DNA from 3 places in the Pseudomonas sp. LRF_L74 genome. Region 3 is predicted to be linked to each of the others. Evidence: predicted binding sites of a transcription regulator. Region 3 holds the regulator's gene; each other region holds the start of a gene.
The links. The regulator sigma-54, encoded in region 3, starts transcription at its own class of promoters, with help from an activator protein. The targets are predictions, from matches to a motif close to ANTGGCATNNANNTTGCTNT.
Positions count from the first base shown of each region.

Region 1: a site for sigma-54 is predicted at 3,296-3,315, ahead of glnK (P-II family nitrogen regulator). Genes of this name have one in related genera too.
Region 2: a site for sigma-54 is predicted at 4,565-4,584, ahead of ACSZPK_RS26655 (circularly permuted type 2 ATP-grasp protein). Genes of this name have one in related genera too.

Region 1 covers NZ_CBFFRH010000001.1:170,459-178,153, reverse strand. Annotated here, with positions in the region: gene ACSZPK_RS00895 (ABC transporter permease subunit) at 1-224, shown strand, start outside; gene ACSZPK_RS00890 (ABC transporter permease subunit) at 221-1,087, shown strand; gene ACSZPK_RS00885 (YifB family Mg chelatase-like AAA ATPase) at 1,272-2,765, opposite strand; gene ACSZPK_RS00880 (accessory factor UbiK family protein) at 2,847-3,107, opposite strand; gene glnK (P-II family nitrogen regulator) at 3,509-3,847, shown strand; gene ACSZPK_RS00870 (ammonium transporter) at 3,882-5,198, shown strand; gene ACSZPK_RS00865 (secondary thiamine-phosphate synthase enzyme YjbQ) at 5,344-5,772, shown strand; gene sutA (transcriptional regulator SutA) at 5,859-6,188, shown strand; gene ACSZPK_RS00855 (HAD family hydrolase) at 6,437-7,129, opposite strand; gene xerC (tyrosine recombinase XerC) at 7,126-7,695, opposite strand, start outside.
Region 2 covers NZ_CBFFRH010000020.1:15,211-22,905, forward strand. Annotated here, with positions in the region: gene ACSZPK_RS26635 (c-type cytochrome) at 1-616, shown strand, start outside; gene ACSZPK_RS26640 (peptidase) at 604-1,335, opposite strand; gene ACSZPK_RS26645 (transglutaminase family protein) at 1,376-2,173, opposite strand; gene ACSZPK_RS26650 (alpha-E domain-containing protein) at 2,170-3,120, opposite strand; gene ACSZPK_RS26655 (circularly permuted type 2 ATP-grasp protein) at 3,123-4,532, opposite strand; gene ACSZPK_RS26660 (NAD-glutamate dehydrogenase) at 4,916-7,695, opposite strand, start outside.
Region 3 covers NZ_CBFFRH010000004.1:219,712-227,406, forward strand. Annotated here, with positions in the region: gene mlaD (outer membrane lipid asymmetry maintenance protein MlaD) at 1-209, opposite strand, end outside; gene mlaE (lipid asymmetry maintenance ABC transporter permease subunit MlaE) at 209-1,006, opposite strand; gene ACSZPK_RS12385 (ATP-binding cassette domain-containing protein) at 1,006-1,815, opposite strand; gene ACSZPK_RS12390 (KpsF/GutQ family sugar-phosphate isomerase) at 2,043-3,017, shown strand; gene ACSZPK_RS12395 (KdsC family phosphatase) at 3,017-3,541, shown strand; gene lptC (LPS export ABC transporter periplasmic protein LptC) at 3,550-4,116, shown strand; gene lptA (lipopolysaccharide transport periplasmic protein LptA) at 4,103-4,654, shown strand; gene lptB (LPS export ABC transporter ATP-binding protein) at 4,654-5,379, shown strand; gene ACSZPK_RS12415 (RNA polymerase factor sigma-54) at 5,526-7,028, shown strand; gene hpf (ribosome hibernation-promoting factor, HPF/YfiA family) at 7,146-7,454, shown strand; gene ptsN (PTS IIA-like nitrogen regulatory protein PtsN) at 7,472-7,695, shown strand, end outside.

The sequences.
Region 1 (7,695 bases), on a different contig from region 3:
GCAGCATGCTGGTGTTCATCCCGGTGGTCGGCGAGTTCGTCATCCCCGAACTGCTTGGCGGGCCGGAGACGCTGATGATCGGCAAGGTGCTGTGGCAGGAGTTCTTCAACAACCGCGACTGGCCGGTGGCGTCCGCCCTGGCGGTGGTGATGCTGGCGATCCTGATCGTGCCGATCATCCTGTTCAACAAGAACCAAGCCAAGGAACTGGAGGGCAAGGCATGAAAAACTTGCGCTTTTCCACCGTGATGCTGTGGCTCGGGTTGCTGTTCATCTACGCCCCGATGTTCATCCTGGTCATCTACTCGTTCAACGCCTCCAAGCTGGTGACGGTCTGGGGCGGCTGGTCGGTGAAGTGGTATGTCGGTCTGCTCGACAACCGCCAGTTGATCGGCTCGGTGCTGCGTTCCCTGGAAATCGCCTGCTACACCGCGGTGGCCGCGGTGGCGCTGGGCACCATGGCCGCCTTCGTGTTGACGCGCATCCCGCGCTTTCGCGGGCGCACCATGTTCGGTGGCCTGGTCACCGCACCGCTGGTCATGCCCGAGGTGATCACCGGCCTGTCGCTGCTGCTGCTGTTCGTGGCCATGGCCCAGTTGATCGGCTGGCCCCAGGAACGTGGCATCGTCACCATCTGGATCGCCCACACCACCTTCTGCTCGTCCTACGTGGCGATCGTGGTCTCGGCGCGCCTGCGCGAGCTGGACCTGTCCATCGAAGAGGCGGCCATGGACCTCGGCGCGCGGCCGTGGAAGGTGTTCTTCCTGATCACCATCCCGATGATCGCGCCGTCGCTGGCGGCGGGCGGCATGATGTCCTTCGCCCTGTCGCTGGACGACCTGGTGCTGGCCAGCTTCGTCTCCGGGCCGGGTTCGACCACGCTGCCGATGGAAGTGTTCTCCGCCGTGCGCCTGGGCGTGAAGCCGGAGATCAACGCGGTGGCCAGCCTGATCCTGCTGGTGGTGTCGATCTTCACCTTCTTCGCCTGGTACTTCTCGCGCCGTGCGGAAGAGAAACGCAAGCGCGCGATCCAGGAAGCGATGGAAGCGACCACCAGCGAAACCTGGTCGGAGAAAGCGCCGGCCTGATCGCGACGGCAAGGCAGCAAGGGCGACTCCGGTCCACCGTCATTCCCGCGAAGGCGGGAATCCAAAAGACTCTAAACAATTGGATTCCCGCCTTCGCGGGAATGACGGATGCTCCACGCTGCGAACCGCTGCCGCTGCCGCTGCCGCTGCCGCCTCTGGCTCTAGGCCGCTTGTTTGCCGGCTATCAAGCCATCCCCGGTCGATACTGCAGCGCTTCGGCCAGATGCGCGCGGGAGATGCCGTTCGCCTGTTCCAGATCGGCGAGGGTACGGGCCACCTTGAGCAGCCGATGCGCCGCGCGCAGCGACAGGTTGAGGCGTTCGCAGGCCTGTTCCAGCCAGAGCCTGTCCGGCTCGGCCAGGGCGCAGTGCTGGCGTAGGCCGGTCAGGTCGAGAAAGGCATTGGCACAGCCCTGGCGGCGCATCTGCACGGTGCGCGCCTCGGCCACCTGGGCCGCGACGCTGGCGCTGTCCTGTCCGGCTTCCACCGGTGCATTGAGCACGGTGCTTTCGCGGGCGACGGTCAGGTGCAGGTCGATGCGGTCCAGCAACGGCCCGGACAGCTTGGCGCGATAACGCTGTACCTGCTCGCTGCTGCAACGGCAGCGCCCACCCGGATCGCCAAGATACCCGCACGGACACGGGTTCATCGCCGCGACCAGTTGGAAGCGCGCGGGAAAACGCACTTTGTCCCGCGCCCGGGCGATCACGATGGTGCCTGACTCCAGGGGCTCGCGCAGGACTTCCAGCACCTTGCGGTCGAACTCCGGCAATTCATCGAGAAACAGCACGCCCTGATGGGCTAGGGTGATCTCGCCAGGTTGCGGACGGCTACCGCCGCCGACCAGCGCTGGCCCGGATGCGCTGTGGTGCGGTTGACGAAAAGGCCTTTGCGGCCAACTGCTCAGCGGTGTGTGGCTGGCCACCGACTGGATCGCCGCGACCTCCAGGGCCTCCTGCTCGTCGAGGGCCGGCAGCAGCCCTGGCAGGCGGCTGGCCAACAGGGTCTTGCCGGTGCCGGGCGGGCCTGTGAACAGCAGATTGTGCGAGCCGCTGGCGGCGATCAGCAGGGCGCGCTTGGCCGCCAGTTGGCCTTGCACCTCGCGAAGATCCGGGTAGGGGCGTGGCTCGCGCAACAGGCCGCTGGCCTGGTAGGGCGCCAGTGGCGCATGCCCGTTGAGATGGGCGGCGATTTCCAGCAGGTGGTCGATTGCCAGCACCTCCAGGCCTGAGGCCAGGCAGGCCTCTTCGGCGTTGGCCTTGGGGACGATCAGGGTGCGCCCGCAGGCACGCGCGGCGAGGGCTGCCGGCAGCACGCCCTGTACCGGGCGCACGCTGCCGGACAAGGCCAGTTCGCCGAGGCATTCGAGGGTGTCGAGGCTATCGGCCGGGACCTGTCCGCTGGCTGCAAGCACACCGAGGGCTATGGCCAGGTCGAAGCGGCCACCATCCTTGGGCAGGTCGGCCGGTGCCAGGTTGAGGGTGATGCGTCGAGTCGGAAACTCGAAGCCGGCGTTGAGAATCGCGCTGCGCACGCGATCCTTGCTTTCCTTGACGGCGGTTTCCGGCAGGCCGACCAGGGCCATGCTTGGCAGGCCGTTGGCCAGGTGCGCCTCGACGGTCACGGCAGGCGCTTCCACGCCCACCTGGGCGCGGCTGTGGACGATAGCTAGGGACATGATCACTCCTTTGATCACGGTACGCGTGAAGCCAGGCTCGCCCGGTTCTCACGCGACGTTGTTGCACCCTCTCGAATGAATTCAGTCGGCGGGCGGGTTCTGCTTGGCTTCCAGTTCGGCGACCTTGGCCTCGAGCGCCTCCAGGCGCGCGCGGGTGCGCGCCAGCACGACCATCTGGCTGTCGAATTCCTCGCGACTGACCAGGTCGAGTTTGTTGAAGGCGCCCTGCAGCAGCACCTTCAACTGCGCCTCGACTTCGCTGCGTGGGGTACTGCCCTCACTGCTGAATAGGCGGGATGCTTGGCTGGAGAGGACATCGAGAAGGGCTTTGGGCGGCAGCATGGCGAGGTTCCGGTGGCAAACGGCGGGCAGTCTAGCATGCCGGCTTTTGCGCGTTGCCGTGGTGTGCGCACGGTTTTCGATCATTCGGGGTGAACGTGGCGCACCAAGATTGTGCGCGATTGTCGCCGGCATGCTCGGCGAACACCTGGACGGGTGGCTAATGGGCTGAAAAATGGGCATTTGTCAGAGCTGGCAAGGTTTCTGCTTAGTTGCCAGCAACACGTGCACCGATGCAGTTCCGGTGCGCGGGCCGAGGTTGGGGAGAACCTCGGCATGTGCGGTTGCTCATGTCGGCCTGCCGGATTCACGGCGGCCGACGCGTTACAAAGCCAGGTACTGCGCTTAGACTTGAGTCGGGTTCGTTTTTCCTGGGGCAAGTCACCAATACGGGAGAGAGTTTCATGAAGCTAGTCACTGCCATCATCAAGCCGTTCAAGCTGGACGACGTGCGCGAGTCGCTGTCGGAAATCGGCGTGCAGGGCATCACCGTCACCGAGGTCAAGGGCTTCGGCCGGCAGAAGGGCCACACCGAGCTGTATCGCGGCGCGGAGTACGTGGTCGATTTTCTGCCCAAGGTGAAGATCGACGTCGCCATCGCCGACGACCAGCTGGACCGGGTCATCGAAGCGATCACCAAGGCCGCCAACACCGGCAAGATCGGTGACGGCAAGATCTTCGTAGTCAACCTGGAACAGGCGATCCGCATCCGTACCGGCGAAACCGGCACCGACGCAGTTTAAGCCTCCGAACCCAACCCGCCCCAGGAGAAAACACATGACTCTGCGTAAGCTCGCAGGGCTAGGAGCCCTCTTGTCCCTCGTTACCCCCGGCCTGGCCATGGCTGACGAGGTTACCCTCAACTCCGGCGATACCGCGTGGATGCTGACCGCCACCGCGCTGGTCCTGTTCATGACCATCCCCGGCCTGGCGCTGTTCTACGGCGGCATGGTGCGTTCCAAGAACATCCTTTCGGTGATGATGCAGTGCTTCGCCATCACCGGCCTGATGAGCATCCTCTGGACGCTCTACGGCTACAGCCTGGCCTTCGATACCACCGGTATGGAACAGGGCGTGGTCAACTTCAACTCCTTCGTCGGTGGCCTGTCGAAGGCGTTCCTCGCCGGCATCACCCCGGAGAGCCTGACCGCGGCCTTCCCCGAGCCGGTGTTCGTCACCTTCCAGATGACCTTCGCGATCATTACCCCGGCGCTGATCGTCGGCGCGTTCGCCGAGCGCATGAAGTTCTCCGCCATGCTGATCTTCATGGGCTTGTGGTTCACCCTGGTCTATGCACCGATCGCGCACATGGTCTGGTCCGGTAACGGCGGCCTGATGTGGGACTGGGGCGTACTGGACTTCGCGGGCGGCACCGTGGTGCACATCAACGCCGGTGTCGCTGGCCTGATCGCCTGCATCGTGCTGGGCAAGCGCAAGGGTTACCCGACCACGCCGATGGCGCCGCACAACCTGGGCTACACCCTGGTCGGTGCCGCCATGCTGTGGATCGGCTGGTTCGGCTTCAACGCCGGTTCCGCGGCAGCCGCCAACGGCACCGCTGGCATGGCCATGCTGGTTACCCAGATCGCCACCGCCGCCGCCGCCCTGGCCTGGATGTTCGCCGAGTGGGTCACCCACGGTAAGCCGAGCGCCCTGGGCATCGCCTCCGGCGTGGTTGCCGGCCTGGTCGCCATCACTCCGGCCGCTGGCACCGTCGGCCCGATGGGCGCCCTGGTGATTGGCCTGGCCGCTGGCGTGATCTGCTTCTTCTGCGCCACCAGCCTCAAGCGCAAGCTGGGCTACGACGATTCCCTGGACGCCTTCGGCGTACACGGTATCGGCGGTATCGTCGGCGCCCTGCTGACCGGTGTGTTCGCCGCTCCGGCAATGGGTGGCTTCGGCACCGTGGAAAACATCGCCGAGCAAGTGTTCATCCAGTTCAAGGGCGTCGCCTTCACCGTGATCTACACCGCCATCGTCACCTTCATCATCCTCAAGGTGCTGGATATCGTGATGGGCCTGCGGGTCAACGAAGAAGCCGAGGCCGTTGGTCTCGACCTTGCGGAACACAACGAGCGCGGCTACAACCTGTAACCGCTCGTGCAATGAAAAACGCCCGGCTTCTGCCGGGCGTTTTTGTATCTTTTCGGTGACAGCCAGGACCCTGTTCTTTGACCCTTTGCTTTTTTGCCGAGCGCGCTAGAATGCGCCCCAAAATCGGATAGAGCCGGTGGCGACCATGTGGCTGCAACGGACCATCACCCTGCGTTCGAGGGCTCGCGGATTCCATCTTGTCGATGATGAGATCGTCGCTGCGCTACCCGAGCTTCGCGATTATCAAGTGGGTGTGCTGCACCTCTGGCTGCAGCACACGTCGGCCTCGCTGACCATCAACGAGAATGCCGATGGTGCGGTGCGGCGTGACTTCGAGCGGTTCTTCAACCGCTTGGTGCCGCAGGACGAAACCGGTTACGAGCATGACGATGAAGGGCCGGACGACCTGCCGGCGCACTTCAAGTCCAGCCTGCTCGGCTGCCAGTTGAGCCTGCCTGTGAGGGCTGGAAAGCTGGAGTTGGGGACGTGGCAGGGAATCTATCTCGGTGAGCACCGGGATCATGGCGGCGCGCGTCGACTGATCGCGACGCTCCATGGTGAAAAAGCTCGATGAATGAAGCGGATTTTTCCCGGTAGCGCCTTGCAATACGCGCCGCTGGTCTATAACTAACCTGCTTTGCGCATGGTATGAGGTTGAGCATGAGTGACGAAGAACTGGAACAGGACGAACTGGAAGCGGGTGACGAGGATGACGGCGAGGAGCTGTCTGCCGCTGATGGCGATGTAGCGGAGGATGACGATGGCGGCGACGCCGGCGAGTCTTCCAGTGGCAAGCCAGGCAAGAAAAAGGCCGCCGTCGAGCCCGAAGAGATACCCAGCATCGAAGCCAAGCAGAAGGAGCGTGACGCCCTGGCCAAGGCCATGGAAGACTTCCTGGCGCGCGGTGGCAAGGTGCAGGAAGTCGAGCCCAACGTAGTTGCTGATCCGCCCAAGAAGCCAGACAGCAAATACGGCAGTCGTCCTATCTGACGATTAGCTGCTGCGATGAAGAGCCCGCCTATCCGGCGGGTTTTTCTTTTGGGGCGATGCATTCAAGTGAGGCGGCCTGGAAGGGGGGCGATTTGAACGGCTGCTTCGAGGTAATTGCAGACCCTCGTAGGGTGGACAACGCGAAGCTTGTCCACCGCTCTGCTAATGGTGGACAAAAAGAGCGTTGTCCACCCTACGTCCGCTCCTGCCTCGATACAACTATCCAGCAAGTGTCAGGGCCTGAATTGTTACCAGCGCTCCAGCACGGCGGGCAGTTCGGAAAGACTGGTGATTTGTGCATCGGGATGCCGTTCGCCCTGCCATTCCTGGCGCAACGGGTTGAACCAGATGGCCCGCAGGCCAGCGGCCTGGGCCCCGGCGATGTCATCGCCGGGGTGGTCGCCGATGTGGACCGCCTGGGACGCCTCCACGCCCGCTTCATGCAGGGCGCGCTGGAACGGATGCGGGTCGGGCTTGCCGACGCCCAGCTCCTCGGCGGACAGGGCGAAGCGAAAGTAGTCGGCCAGGCCCAGGCGGCGCACGTCGGCGTTGCCGTTGGTGATCACGCCCAGGGTGTAGTGCAGCGCGAGGCGTTCCAGGGTCGGTACGGTGTCGTTGAAGAAGGTGATGCGATGGCGGGCGTGCAGCATGGTCTGGAATGCGCCCTCGGCCATTTCGGCGGCCTGTTCGGGCGAATAGCCCACGCCATTCAGCGCATGGCGCAGGGTTCGGCGGCGCAGCTCGCTCAGCCGGTGGCGCAGGCCGGGATCGTCGGCGAGCACGGCGGCGCGAACCTCCCACAGATGCTCGACCGGCAACTCGGCCAGGCGCGGCGCATGCTCGGCCAGCCAGTCGCGCATGGCCGTCTCGGCGCCGGCGATGACCGGTTTGTTATCCCACAGGGTGTCGTCGAGGTCGAAGGTGATCAGGCGCAGGCTCATGACGCGTCTCCCTTGCTGCGTTTGGCGCGTGGATGGGCCTGGTCATAGACCGTCGCCAGGTGCTGGAAATCCAGGTGGGTGTAGATCTGCGTGGTGGCGATGTCGGCATGGCCGAGCAGCTCCTGCACGGCGCGCAGGTCCTGCGACGATTCCAGCAGGTGGCTGGCGAAGCTGTGGCGCAACATGTGTGGGTGCAGGTGTTGGCCGAGTTCGCGCACACCGGCCTGGCGCACGCGCAGTTGCACGGCGCGCGGTGACAGGCGGCGGCCCTGCTGGCTGACGAACAGCGCGCCGTCCGCCGGATTGCTCAGGGCGCGCAATGGCAGCCACTGCTCCAATGCTGCGCGAGCCTTGCTGCCGACCGGCAGTTCGCGGGTCTTGTTGCCTTTGCCGAGCACCCGGACCAGGCCGTCGTGCAAGTCCAGGCCATCGAGGTTCAGGCCGACCAGTTCGGACAGGCGCAGCCCCGAGGAATAGAACAGCTCCAGCAAAGCCTGGTCGCGGCGGGCGATGAAGTCGTCGTCCTGGGCGCCATCGAGCAACTGTTGAGCGCGGTCGGCATCCAG
Region 2 (7,695 bases), on a different contig from region 3:
CGTTCTGCTGACGGGGCTCGAAGCGGGAGACCACCTTCAGGTCGTGGCCCTGGACGGATTCGCTGCCGAGCTGCCAGCCGCGCCATTGCTCTCCAGCCAGGGCGCGCAGGCCTGGCTGGCCATTGAGGAAGAAAACCAGCCCTGGCCGGCACTGGCACCGGGAAAACCTGGTGCGGGACCGTTCTACCTGGTCTGGAGCAATCCACAGGCTGGCCAGATCGGTCCGGAACAGTGGCCATTCCAGGTCGCCCGAATTCGCCAACTGGGCACGCTGGAGGAACGCTTTCCGACATTGCTGCCAGCCAGCGATGCCAGTGACGATGTCCGTGCCGGCTTCGCCCAGTTCCAGAAGAACTGCCTGGCATGCCACCGGCTCAACGGCGCGGGCGACTCACAGTTCGGCCCGGACCTGAACCTGCCACACAACCCCACTGAATATTTCACCGCACCCTATCTGCGGCAGTACATTCGCGACCCACAAAGCCTGCGCCATTGGCCACAGGCACGCATGCCGGGCTTCAGTAGCCAGGTGCTCAGCGATCCGCAGCTGGAACAGATTCTTGCCTATCTGGGCCACATGGCAACGCGCAAGCAGCCACCGGCTCAGTTCCAGTAATCGTCCGGCGTGGACGGCAACTCGTTGAGCAGTTGCCGCAACCCGCTGCCCCACTGCTGGCGGATGCCCTCGAAATAGGCATCGCCCTCCTCGATCCGGAACCCGGCGGGAATCACCAGGCTGTCGGTCTTGTACACCAGGATATCCAGGGGCATGCCGACCGACAGGTTGCTGCGGATGGTCGAGTCGAAGGAAATCAGCGCGCAACGCAGGGCCTGGGGCAATGGCGTGTCATGCGTCAGCGCGCGGTCGAGAATCGGCTTGCCGTACTTGCTCTCGCCAATCTGGAAGAACGGCGTGTCCTGGGTGGCGACGATGAAGTTGCCTTGCGGGTAGATGTTATAGAGCTGCGCAGCCTGCCCCTGGATCTGCCCGCCCAGCAGGAACGAGCAACCGAGATCGACGCCCTGGGTCTGGAGCGACGAATCGCGCTCCAGCACCTCGCGCAACGTGGCGCCAACCAATGCCGCCGCCTCGAACAGGGTCGAGACATTGTGCAGATGACTGCCCTCGCCATCGATCCTGAGTCGCAGCAGGTTGACCACCGACTGCGAGGTGGCGAGGTTGCCAGCGCTCTGCAACACGATCAGGCGTTGGCCGGACACGCCGAACACATGCAATTTGCGGAAGATGGCAATGTGATCGACACCCGCATTGGTACGGGTGTCGGAAACGAATACCAGGCCATCGGCCAGGTTCAGGGCCACGCAGTAGGTCATGCTTCACCTGTTGATGACGCACGCAGCTCCTGGCAGAAAATCACTGCTGCTGGAGCAACGGCAGGGATGCCACCTTAACCCGTGCGTGCATCTGCTCGCCACCGCCACCACGACGCGTACCACGGATCGGGCAGGCATCCAGGTAATCGAGGCCGACCGCCAGCTTCAGGTGCCGCTGCGGGCGGGCGAGCTGGTTGGTCACGTCGAAGCTGTACCAGGCATCGGCGACCCAGGCCTCCGCCCAGGCATGGCTGACCAGTTGCCGGTCCGCCTCGCTGTAGAGATAGCCGGAAATGAACCGCGCCGGAATACCCAGGCTACGCGCGCAGGCCAGGAAGGCATGGGTGTGATCCTGGCAGACCCCGACCCGCCCGGCGAAGGCCTCGGCCGCGGTGCTTTCGATTTCGGTCGCCCCCGGCATGAAACTCATCTGCTCATGCAACCCGTGCATCAGCTCGATCAGCCCATTACGGTCGCGCCGCTCACCACACCGCTGCCTGGCGAACGCTTGCAGGGCATCGTCGGCCTGGGTCAGGCGGGTGAAACGCAGGTAAGGCAGCGGCGAGTGATCATCGCGCTCACACTCGCTGCGTTCGTCGATTTCCACCTCGCCGCGCGCGCCGATCACCAGCATCTCGTGCGGCTCGTCGATGGTCAGCACGTGCAGGATGTTACCAAACGGGTCGATCTGCGCACGCACCGGGCGCGGCAGTTCGAGTTCCCAGTCGATCACCTGCTGTCGAGCGCTGGCCTGGGGCGTCATGCGCAGGTACTGGATGCTGGTGCGCACCTGATCGTCATAGCGGTAGGTGGTGTCATGCTGGATCGAGAGTTTCATACGACCTCCAGATAAGAGGTGTGGATAGCGCTGCCCAACTGCCGGACGAGCAGGATGAAATCGGTAAGCCAGACGTGCAGCCCCTCGTCGAGGACCTCGTCGACACTGGTGTAGCGCAGGCGCGCATCGAGTTCGGCGGCCATGCGCTGGGCCGGCCTGCCGTTCTCGCCCGGCAGGCCGGAGAGCATCAGGTTCAACTCTTCCATGCAGGACCGTAGCGAACGCGGCACTTCCGGGCGCAACAGCAGCAGTTCGGCGATCTTGCGTGTACGTGGCGAGCCCCGGTAGATCTCGGTGAAAGCCTCGAACGACGACAGCGCGCGCAGCAAGGCGCTCCACTCATAGTAGCCACGGGCCGAGGTGTCACTGACTTCGTCAGCGGCCTCGCCGAGCATCTCGTAGCGCGCGTCGAGCAGGCGCAGGGTGTTGTCGGCCCGTTCGAGGAAGGTTCCCAGGCGGATGAAACGATAGGCTTCGCCACGCATGATGGTGCCGAACGTCGCACCGCGGAACAGGTGCGAACGCTCCTTGACCCATTCGCAGAAGCGGCTGATGCCATAGCGTCCCAGGCCCTGGGCAGCGATGCCACGGATTTCCAGCCAGGTGGCGTTGATGTTTTCCCACATGTCCGCGGTGATGCGGCCGCGCACTGCATGGGCATTGGCTCGTGCCGCCTGCAGGCAGCAATAGATGCTCGCCGGGTTGTCGGCATCGAGGGCGAAGAAATGCAGCATTCGCTCGGCATGCAATTGGCCGTGGCGTTCGAGGTAGTCATCCATGGTGCCGGTGATCAGCAGCGGCATGGCCAACTCATCGAGGCCATCGCCACGACCATCCTGGGGCATCAACGACAGCGAGTAGCTGACGTCGAGCATGCGCGCCAGGTTCTCGGCGCGCTCCAGGTAGCGGGACATCCAGAACAGATCGGAGGCGGTTCTACTCAGCATGCTCAGTCCTCCACCACCCAGGTGTCCTTGGTTCCGCCGCCTTGCGACGAGTTGACCACCAGCGAGCCCTCGCGTAGCGCCACGCGGGTCAGCCCCCCCGGTACCAGTCGTGTTTCACGACCGGACAGGACGAAGGGACGCAGGTCGATGTGCCGTGGTGCCACACCGCTTTCAACGAAGGTCGGGCAGGTCGACAAGGACAGCGTCGGCTGGGCGATGTAGGCCTCGGGGCGGGCTTTCAGGCGTTCACGGAAAGCCTCGATCTCGGCCTTGCTCGCCGCCGGTCCGACCAGCATGCCGTAGCCGCCCGAGCCCTGGGTTTCCTTGACCACCAGCTCGGGCAAGTGCGCCAACACATGGGACAGTTCCTCGGGCTTGCGGCATTGCCAGGTCGGTACATTCTTCAGGATCGGCTCCTCGCTCAAGTAGAAGCGGATCATCTCGCCCACGTAGGGGTAGATCGACTTGTCGTCGGCGACGCCGGTGCCGACCGCGTTGGCCAGCACCACGTTGCCAGCGCGGTAGGACGCCAGCAGCCCCGGCACGCCGAGCATGGACTCGGGATTGAAGGCCAGTGGGTCGAGGAAGGCATCGTCGAGGCGGCGATAGATCACATCGACCTGTTGTGGCCCCGCCGTGGTGCGCATGTAGACCCGCTCGTCGCGCACCAACAGGTCGGCGCCCTCGACCAGTTCCACGCCCATCTCGCGCGCCAGGAAGGCATGTTCGAAATAGGCGCTGTTGAAACGCCCAGGCGTGAGCACCACGACGCTGGGATTATCCAGCGGGCTGGAGCTTTTCAGGGTGTCGAGCAGCAGGCTCGGATAATGGTCGATGGGCGCCACCCGCTGCCTGGAAAACAGCTCGGGGAACAGGCGCATCATCATCTTGCGGTCTTCGAGCATGTAGCTCACGCCGCTGGGCGTGCGCAGGTTGTCTTCCAGCACGTAATAGCTACCGTCGCCATCGCGAACCAGGTCGACACCGGCGATGTGCGCATAGATGTCACGGTGCAGGTCGAGCCCCTGCATTGCCAGTTGGTAGCCCTCGTTGACCAGCACCTGCTCGGCCGGAACGATGCCGGCCTTGATGATGCGCTGGTCGTGATAGAGATCGGCGAGAAACATGTTCAACGCCTTGACCCGCTGAATGCAGCCGGTCTCGACGATGCGCCACTCGCTGGCCGGGATGCTGCGCGGAATGGTGTCGAACGGAATCAACCGCTCGGTGCCCTGCTCGTCCCCATAGAGGGTGAAGGTGATGCCGGCACGATGGAACAGCAGATCAGCCTCGCGACGACGCTGGGCATGCTGCTCTTCCGGCGTCTCGGCGAGCCAACGGGCGAATTCACGGTAATGCGGGCGGATCGAACCGCTCGCGTCATACATTTCGTCATAAAAGGTGCGGGCCATGCCGTACTCCTTGTCACCCGGACAGAACAGATATCGCAAGGCTCGTGCCACTAATTTAATTCTTATAAATCAATTAGTTAGCAATAAACAATATGTTCAACGCACCAATTCGGGGCATCGCTTGCGCCCACGAAACAGCCAGCGCCCCAATGGGTGGCAGAGATCCTCTCCCCCGCGCCACGCAAAGGGTGTTGCCGCTGGACGGCAAGCTCTCCTCATGAGGCCGTCGAAAATCGCCCTTGGTTCAAGGATTTTTCAGACTCATCAGCAACTTGAAGGTGAAGGTTTAGCTGCGAAAAAACCAAGCCGCCACCTGCCCGAGGCAGGAAGCGGCTACAGAACGTGTCAGAGTGGCCCCCGAAGCCAGGGCGCCACCCAGTTGCTCAGCTCGATTGCGCCAGGCTTTGTGCCAGGTCGGCCAGTTCACGGTTGGCCACGGCATACATGGCGTAGTCCGTGCCGGTCGCCGCGCGCAGCTCGGCCAGCATATTCAGCCAGCGCTGCACCAGTACCTTGCGCTGCTCCAGCCAGAAGGCGACGCGTTCCTCGATATCCACCGGGCCACCCTCCAGTTGCAGCACGGCGATGGTGATCGCCCGCTGCTGGCCGTCCAGGTCATCGCGGAACGCCTCGCGTGCCAGCGCCTGCCAGTTGTTTTCCACCGGCAGGCTGGTGACCTGTTGCAGATACCAGCCCAGCTCCAGCGCACCGCCAACGGCGAAGTAGGCCGTGGCCACCTCGCTCGCCGGCTTGCCGGTGACGTCCGAAGCCTCGATGATCGGCAGCAACGTATAGAGATGACTGGTGCCCGCCACCACCCGCGAGAGCAATTCCGGCACACCAGACTCGACATAGCCCTGGTAACGGCTGAGCCACTGCTCGCGCGCCGGCCCCTCCAGCAATTCGTCGAGGCGTACCGCCAGCTCGGCGACGCGCGGGCCGAAGTGACCGACGTCACGCGCCGCGTCCAGCTCGTTGCGCCGGCTGCGCAGGAACCAGCGAGTAGCGCGCCGTACCAGGCGCATCAACTCATCCATCAGGTGCAATTGCAGATCGGCCGGCACCTGGTGATCCAGCGCTTCGATCTTGCGCCACCAGTGCGGCAGGTGGAACACGTCACGCACGATCACATAGGCGCCGGCGACGTTGGCCGCGGTCATGCCAGTGGACTCTTTCAAGCGCTGGACGAAGGTGATGCCGACCCGATTGACCAGATCGTTGGCGATCTGCGTACTGACGATCTCGCGCTTCAGGCGATGGCGGCGCATGGCTTCGCTGAAGTCCTGGCTGAGCCGCGCCGGGAACGCCGTGGCGATTTCCTGGGCCAGGTACTCGTCATCCGGCAGTGAGGATTTGAGCAGCGCCTCCTTGAGGTCGATCTTGCTGTAGGAAATCAGCACCGACAGTTCCGGACGGGTCAGGCCACGGCCGTTGGCGGCCCGCTCGTTCAGTTCGTCGTCGGACGGCAGGAACTCCAGGGCCCGGTCGAGTTTGCCGGCCGCCTCCAGGGCGGCCATCAACCGCTTGTACTCGGCGCCACGCTCGCGGGCGCGGCGCTCAGCCAGGGAAAGCGCCTGGGTCTGCCGGTAGTTGTTGCCCAGCACCAGGTTGCCCACCGCCTCGGTCATTTCCGCCAGCAGGGTGTTGCGCTGCTTGCCGGTCATGTCGCCGGCGCTGACGATCTCGCCCAGGAGTATCTTGATGTTCACCTCGTGGTCGGAGCAGTCCACGCCGCCGGCGTTATCGATGAAGTCGGTGTTGCTGGCACCGCCCCCCAGGCAGAACTCGACGCGGCCGAGCTGGGTCATGCCCAGGTTGCCGCCCTCGCCCACCACCTTGGCACGCAACTCGCGGCCATCGACACGCAAGGCGTCGTTGGCCTTGTCGCCGACATCGGCATGGCTCTCCCTGCTCGATTTGACGTAGGTGCCGATGCCGCCGTTCCAGATCAGGTCCACCGGCGCCTTGAGCAAGGCGTTGAGCAGTTCGTTGGGGGTCAGGCGGTCGGCCTGGATATCGAAGCGCGCTTTCATCTGCGGGCTGATGGCGATGCTCTTGGCACTGCGCAGGAAGATACCGCCGCCCTCGGAAATCAGCTTGGCGTCGTAATCGCTCCAGGCCGAGCGCGGCAGGTCGAACAGGCGCTTGCGTTCGAGGAAGCTCTTCGCCGCATCCGGATTCGGGTCGATGAAGATGTGCAGGTGGTTGAACGCCGCCACCAGTTGCAGCGTCTCGGACAACAACAGGCCATTGCCGAATACGTCGCCGGCCATGTCGCCGATGCCGATGACGGTGACGTTGTCCTTCTGCACATCGATGCCACGCTCGCGGAAATGCCGCTGCACCGAGACCCAGCCGCCCTTGGCGGTGATCCCCATGCCCTTGTGGTCATAACCGGCCGAGCCGCCGGAGGCGAAGGCGTCGCCGAGCCAGAAGCCGTACTCCAGGGCGATGCCGTTGGCAATGTCGGAGAATGTCGCGGTGCCCTTGTCGGCGGCGACCACCAGGTACGGATCGTCATCATCGTGGCGCACCACGTTGGCCGGCGGCACCACGGCACCTTCCTTGAGGTTGTCGGTGATATCCAGCAGGCCGCTGATGAAGATGCGATAGCAGGCGATGGCCTCGGCCTGGATCTCGTCGCGGCCACCACCCGCCGGCAGGCGCCGTGGAATGAAACCACCCTTGGCGCCCATCGGCACGATCACCGCGTTCTTCACTTGCTGAGCCTTGACCAGGCCCAGCACTTCGGTACGGAAATCCTCCTCGCGGTCCGACCAGCGCAGGCCGCCGCGCGCCACGTTGCCGAAGCGCAGGTGCACACCCTCGACCCGTGGCGAGTAAACGAATACTTCGAACTTCGGCACCGGGCGCGGCAGCTCCGGGATAGCCCGCGGGTTGAACTTGAAGCTGAAGTAGTTCTTTGCCGCACCACTGGCGTCGGGCTGGTAGAAGTTGGTGCGCAGGGTGGCCTTGATCAGGTCCAGGTAGCGCCGCAGGATACGGTCTTCGTTGAGCACCGCGACGTTGTCCAGCGCGGCGAGGATCGCCTGCTCCAGCTTCTGCTGCTTGTCGTCCAGGTCTTCGCTGGCGAGCTTACGCGCCAGGTAGAAGCGAGTCTTGAACAGCCGCACCAGCTCGCGGGCGATATCGGCATGGTTGA
Region 3 (7,695 bases):
GCGGTGACCTTGCCGATGGTCACACCGGCCATGGTCACTTTGGCTCTGACAGTCAAACCGGCGATATTGTCGAAGCTTGCGTAAAGCCTGTAGGTGTCCTGCGAGGCGCTGGCGGTCAGGCCGCTGACGCGCAGGGCCAGGAGCAGCAGGGCCAGCAGTCCGGCCAGGAGGAACAGGCCGACGCCGATTTCCAGGGAGCGGCTTTGCATCAGAAATCTCCAAACATCAGGGCGGTCATTATGAAGTCGAGGCCAAGCACGGCCAGCGATGCGTAGACCACGGTTTTGGTCGTGGCGCGACTGATGCCTTCCGAAGTCGGCTCACAGTCATACCCCTGGAACACGGCGATCCAGGTCACCACGAAGGCGAATACCACGCTTTTGATCACACCGTTCAGCACATCCTCGCTGAACTGCACGCTGTTCTGCATGTTGGCCCAGAACGAGCCTTCGTAGACACCGAGCCAGTCGACCGCGACCATCGCCCCGCCCCAGATGCCGACCACACTGAACATGGCGGCCAACAGCGGCATGGAGATGAAACCGGCCCACAGGCGTGGCGCGATGATGTACTTGAGCGGGTCGACGCCGATCATTTCCAGGCTGGAGAGCTGCTCAGTCGACTTCATGTTGCCGATTTCCGCCGCCAACGCCGAGCCGGCACGCCCCGCGAATAGCAGGCCGGTCACCACCGGCCCCAGCTCGCGCAGCAGGGTCAGCGCGACCATCTGCCCGACCGCCTGCTCCGAGCCGTACTTGGCCAGGATGCTGATGCCCTGCAGGGCCAGCACCATGCCGATGAAGAAACCGGAGACTAGGATGATCGGCAGCGACAGCACACCGACCGCGTAAAGCTGGCGGATCAGCAGTTGCGTGCCATGGCGAAAGCCGTCGCGCCCGAACAGTGCGGCCAGCAGGAACATCACCGAGCGGCCGAGCGAGCGCAGCACGTCGATCCCCGAGCGGCCCAGCAGGGCAATACGCTGCACCAGGGTTTTACGGCGCATCAGCGACCCCCCATCAAATCATCGAAATATGCAGGCGCCGGATAGTGGAACGGCACCGGGCCATCCGGCACGCCACGAATGAATTGCTGGATACGCGGGTTATCGGACTCTCTCAGCTCCGCCGGCGTGCCTTGACCGAGTACCTGGCCATCGCCGACCACATAGATATAGTCGGAAATGCTCGCGGTCTCGGCCAGGTCATGGGACACCACCACGCTGGTGATACCCAGGGCATCGTTGAGCAGGCGGATAAGGCGCACCAGCACGCCCATGGCGATCGGGTCCTGGCCGACGAAAGGCTCGTCGTACATCAGGATCTGCGGGTCGAGGGCAATCGCACGCGCCAGGGCGACGCGGCGCTTCATGCCGCCGGACAGTTCGTCCGGCATCAGTTCGAAGGCACCGCGCAGGCCGACGGCCTGCAGCTTCATGAAGACGATGTCGCGAATCATCTCGTCGGGCAGGCGCGTATGCACGCGCAATGGGAAAGCCACGTTCTCGAACACGTCCAGATCGGTGAACAGCGCACCGCTCTGGAACAACACGCCGAATTGCTTGCGCACATCGAAAAGCTCGGCACGCGACAGGGTCGGCAGATTCTGACCGTTGACCCACACCTCGCCACTCTCCGGCCTCAACTGGGCGGCGATCAAGCGCAGCAGCGTAGTCTTGCCGCTACCGGAAGGCCCCATGATCCCCGTGACCTTGCCACGGGGGATACGGATATCGACGTTATCGTAGATGGTGCGTGTGCCGCGCCTGAAGGTCAGCCCCTTCAGTTCGACGGCATAGCCATTATCGGCGCTCATCCAAACTCCTTGTTATGCAGCCTGGTCACGGAAAGACGTCGCCTCACACCCTAAGGGCACACGCGAAGCCAGGCCGAACAGGCCGCGCAATATAGCATCGCCAGCCCCTCGTCCCAACGCGCTGCAATGATTTCAGGCAATTTTCGCCATCAAAAAGCATCAATCCCCCTGAGCGGTCTTTCGGTTTATAATCGCCGACTTTTCTTTGTGGACCCGCGAAGCCCGTCATGAGTCAATCCAGCGACCTGATCCAGTCAGCCCAGCGCACCATTCGCCTCGAACAGGAAGCCATCGACGCCCTGCTCAAGCGTATCGACGGCGATTTCGTGCGCGCCTGCGAACTGCTCCTGGCCTGCAGCGGACGCGTGGTGGTGGTCGGCATGGGCAAATCCGGCCACATCGGCAACAAGATCGCCGCGACCCTGGCCAGCACCGGCACGCCGGCGTTCTTCGTCCACCCAGCCGAAGCCAGCCATGGCGACATGGGCATGATCACCCGCGACGACATCGTCCTGGCCCTGTCCAACTCCGGCACTACCGCGGAAATCGTCACCCTTCTGCCGCTGATCAAGCGCCTCGGCATCCCCATGATCAGCATGACCGGCAACCCCGACTCGGCGCTGGCCAAGGCCGCCGAGGTCAACCTGAACGCCAATGTCGCCCAGGAAGCCTGCCCGCTGAACCTGGCACCAACCTCCTCGACCACGGTCTCCCTGGTACTCGGCGACGCCCTGGCCATCGCCTTGCTCGAAGCCCGTGGCTTCACCGCCGAAGACTTCGCCTTCTCCCATCCAGGCGGCGCCCTGGGTCGGCGCCTGCTGCTGAAAGTGGAGAACGTCATGCACAGCGGCGAGCAACTACCCAGCGTGCGCCTCGGCACCTCGTTGCGCGATGCGTTGCTGGAGATGACGCGCAAGGGGCTGGGTATGACTGCCGTGATCGGCGCCGACGGCAAACTCGCCGGAATCTTCACCGACGGCGACCTGCGCCGCACACTCGACCGGGAACTCGACGTGCGTACCGCGCTCATAGACGACGCCATGACCCGCCACGGCAAGACAGCACGCGCAGACATGCTCGCCGCCGAGGCATTGAAGATCATGGAGCAACACAAAATCAGCGGACTGATCGTGGTCGATTCGCAGGACCGCCCCGTCGGCGCCTTCAACCTGGGCGACCTGCTGCGCGCCGGAGTGATGTGATGAACGAAGAACTGCTGCACCGCGCCCAAGCCGTGAAACTGGCGATTTTCGACGTCGATGGCGTACTGACCGACGGGCGCCTGTATTTTCTGGTCGACGGCAGCGAATTCAAGACCTTCAATACCCTGGACGGCCAAGGCATCAAGATGCTGATGAACAGCGGCGTACGCACTGCGATCATCAGCGGCCGCAAGACCCCGGTGGTCGAGCGGCGTGCGCAGAACCTCGGCATCCAGCACCTCTACCAGGGCCGCGAGGACAAACTGGTCGTACTCGACGAACTGCTCGGCGAACTCGGCCTCGGCTATGCACAAGTCGCCTACCTGGGCGACGACCTGCCCGACCTGCCGGTGATCCGCCGTGTCGGCCTGGGCATGGCCGTGGCCAACGCCAACGACTTCGTGCGCCGGCATGCTCACGGAGTGACCCACGCGCGCGGCGGCGAAGGCGCTGCACGCGAGTTCTGCGAACTGATCATGCACGCCCAGGGCAGCCTCGAAGCCGCCCAGGCTGCCTACCTATAAGGTTCTCCATGTCTGCAAGACTGCGTCTGCCCATCATCGTCCTTCTCGCGGCCCTGCTTGCCGCCGTGGGCTACTGGAACATCCGCCCGGAAAGCTTCATGGATCACCAGGCGGCGACGGATGCCGAAAGCCCGGTGGACTTCTACGCGACCAAGGTCAACACCCGGCAGTTCCAGGAGGATGGCCAGGTCCACTACGACATGACCGCCGAGCGCCTCGACCACATGAAAGCCAGCGACATCACCGAGCTCAGCAAGCCTGACCTGCAGCTGTATCGCGGTACCGCCTACCCATGGCATGTGCAGAGCGAACGCGCCGAAGTGGCGCCCAAGGGCAAGCAGGTCGAACTGATCGACGCCGTGCGCATCGCCCGCACCGATGCCAAAGACCGGCCAGTGGTGATCACCAGCAGCCGGATGACCGTATTTCCCGACGAGCAATATGCGCAAACCGCACAAGCCGTTAGAATCGAGGCCGCCAATGGGGTGACCACGGCACAAGGAATGAAAGCGTACTTGAATGACGGCAGGGTTTTCCTGCAGTCCAACGTAAGAGGCCAGCATGAGGTTCGTTAACACCCTCCCCCTATTGTTCGTCAGCCTGAGCGCAGCGCTGGGAAGCCTGAGCGCCTGGGCCCTGCCCAGCGATCGCGAGCAACCGATCCGCGTGCAGGCCGACAGCGCCGAACTGGATGACAAGCAAGGCGTCGCCGTCTATCGCGGTGGCGTCGTGATCACCCAGGGCACCATGAAGATCACCGGCGACACCGTGACCATCACTCAGAACAAGAGTGGTGACGTGGAAGTCTTCACCTCGGTGGGCAAGCCTGCCTACTACGAGCAGAAGCCCGCGGTGGACAAGGAAATCGTCAAGGCCTACGGCATGACCATCCAGTACTTCGCAACCAACGACCGCATCGTACTGATCGACCAGGCCAAGGTCATCCAGGAAGGCAACACCTTCGAAGGCGAGAAGATCGTCTATGACACCCAGCGCCAGATCGTCAACGCCGGCCGTGCCAACGGCTCGTCGGTGAGCACGCCACGCCCGCGTATCGACATGGTCATCCAACCGCGCAAGAAAACCGAACAGCAGCAGAAACAAGGGCAGTAATGGCGACCCTCAAAGCACAGCACCTGGCCAAGAGCTACAAGGGACGGCAAGTCGTTCGCGACGTCAGCCTGTCCATCGACAGCGGCCAGATAGTCGGCCTGCTCGGCCCCAATGGTGCGGGCAAGACCACCTGCTTCTACATGATCGTCGGCCTGGTCCAGGCCGACCAGGGCCGCGTGCTGATCGACAGCAACGACATCAGCCAGCAACCGATGCATGGCCGTGCTCGTGCGGGCATCGGCTACCTGCCACAGGAAGCCTCGATCTTCCGCAAGCTCAGCGTGGCCGACAACATCATGGCCATCCTGGAAACCCGCAAGGACCTGGACCGCGCCGGACGTAACGATGCCCTGGAAAGCCTACTGCAGGAATTCCACATCACTCACATCCGCGACAACCTCGGCATGAGCCTCTCCGGAGGCGAACGCCGCCGCGTGGAAATCGCCCGCGCCCTGGCCACCGAACCCAAGTTCATCCTGCTCGACGAACCCTTCGCCGGCGTCGATCCGATTTCGGTCGGCGATATCAAGCAGATCATTCATCACCTGAAAGCCAAGGGTATCGGCGTGCTGATCACCGATCACAACGTCCGCGAGACCCTGGACATCTGTGAAACCGCGTACATCGTCAACGACGGCCAGCTCATCGCGGAAGGCGACGCACAAAGCATTCTGGCCAACCAACTGGTCAAGGAAGTCTATCTGGGGCACGAGTTCCGCCTCTGACCCGGAACGCCCTCGCTACAAGGATGTTTGTCAAGCCTAGGCAAAGCCAGCGTTATCAGGCATATAATTTGCTTAATGACGGCGCCTCGGCGTCTTGTAGTGAGTGGCGCGATAGCGCCTGCAGATAAGGTGCAAGACTTCCTGCCATGAAACCCTCGCTAGTCCTCAAGATGGGCCAGCAGCTGACGATGACACCGCAGCTGCAACAAGCCATCCGCCTCCTCCAGCTTTCCACGCTGGACCTGCAACAGGAAATCCAGGAAGCCCTGGAGTCCAACCCCATGCTGGAACGTCAGGAGGAAGGGGAAGATTTCGACAACTCCGACCCGATGGCCGACAACGCCGAGCAGACCACCCAGCAGGCGCAGGAAACCAGCAATTTCCAGGAAACCACCGTCGCCACCAACGACAATGAAAGCACGGACGAAGGCGAGTGGCACGAGACCATTCCCAACGAGCTGCCTGTCGATACCGCCTGGGAAGACGTCTACCAGACCAGCGCCAGCAACCTGCCAAGCAACGATGACGACGAGTGGGACTTCACCACCCGCACTTCGGCGGGCGAGAGCCTGCAGACCCACCTGCTCTGGCAGCTCAACCTGGTCCCCATGTCAGATACCGACCGCCTGATCGGCGTCACCCTGATCGACTGCATCAATAACCAGGGCTATCTGGAAGAGAGCCTCGAAGAGATCGTCGCCTCCTTCGACCCCGAACTCGACATCGAACTCGACGAAGTCGAAGCCGTGTTGCGCCGCATCCAGCATTTCGAACCGGCCGGCGTCGGCGCACGCGACCTGGGCGAATGCCTGCTCCTGCAACTGCGCCAGCTCCCCGCCGACACGCCATGGCTGGCCGAGGCCCAGCGCCTGGCCAAGGACCATCTCGACCTGCTCGGCAGCCGCGACTACAGCCAGCTCATGCGCCGCATGAAACTCAAGGAAGACGAGCTGCGCCAGGTCATCGAACTGATCCAGAGCCTCAATCCGCGCCCCGGCTCGCAGATCGAAGCGAGCGAACCGGAGTACGTCGTGCCGGACGTGATCGTGCGCAAGCACAATGACCGCTGGCTGGTCGAATTGAACCAGGAAGCCGTACCGCGCCTACGCGTCAACGCCCAGTACGCCGGCTTCGTCAAACGCGCCGACTCCAGCGCCGACAACACCTTCATGCGCAACCAATTGCAGGAAGCGCGCTGGTTCATCAAGAGCCTGCAGAGCCGCAACGAGACCCTGATGAAGGTCGCGACACAGATCGTCGAGCACCAGCGCGGTTTCCTCGACTACGGCGACGAGGCGATGAAACCCCTGGTCCTGCATGACATCGCCGAGGCGGTGGGCATGCACGAGTCGACCATTTCGCGGGTCACCACGCAGAAATTCATGCACACCCCGCGTGGCATCTACGAACTGAAGTACTTCTTCTCCAGCCACGTCAGCACCGCCGAAGGGGGCGAATGCTCGTCCACCGCGATCCGCGCGATCATCAAAAAACTCGTCGGCGCGGAAAACGCGAAAAAGCCGTTGAGCGACAGCAAGATCGCTGGTTTACTGGAGGCACAGGGCATTCAGGTAGCACGTCGGACAGTCGCCAAATACCGGGAGTCCCTCGGCATAGCGCCCTCAAGCGAGCGCAAGCGATTGATGTGACGAGCCACACTGAGGGAAAGCGCGGCAGCCGATGCAGCCGCAAGGCTTCCCAGCCAGAGTGTTACGGCGGCAGGCCCGATAGCCTGTCTCTTATGCACGGCAACAAGGAGAAGCGGTATGCAAGTCAACATCAGTGGACATCAGCTGGATGTGACCGACGCCATGCGTGACTATGTCGGGGAGAAACTCAGCAGGCTGGAGCGCCATTTCGACAAGATCACCAGCGTCCAGGTGATCATGGAAGTCGAAAAGCTCAAGCAAAAAATCGAAGCGACACTGCACATCGCAGGGGGTGAAGTGGTCGCCAATGCTGAACATGAAGACATGTACGCCGCCATCGACCTGCTCACCGACAAACTCGACCGCCAACTGATCAAGCACAAGGAAAAACAGCTCGGTCGCCTGCAAGGCGCGGCTGCTCGCTGATACACCTAATCCCCAACATGATTCGACTTGAAAACATACTGACCGCCGGCCGCTCCCTCGTGAGCGTGCCGGGCGGCAGCAAGAAGCGCGTCCTCGAACAGATCGCCAATCTGGTTGCGCGCGATTTCGCCGATCTGGATGCCCAGGACATCTTCGAAAGCCTCATTGCCCGCGAGAAGCTCGGCTCGACCGGCTTCGGCAACGGCATCGCCATTCCCCACTGTCGCCTTCCTGGCTGCGC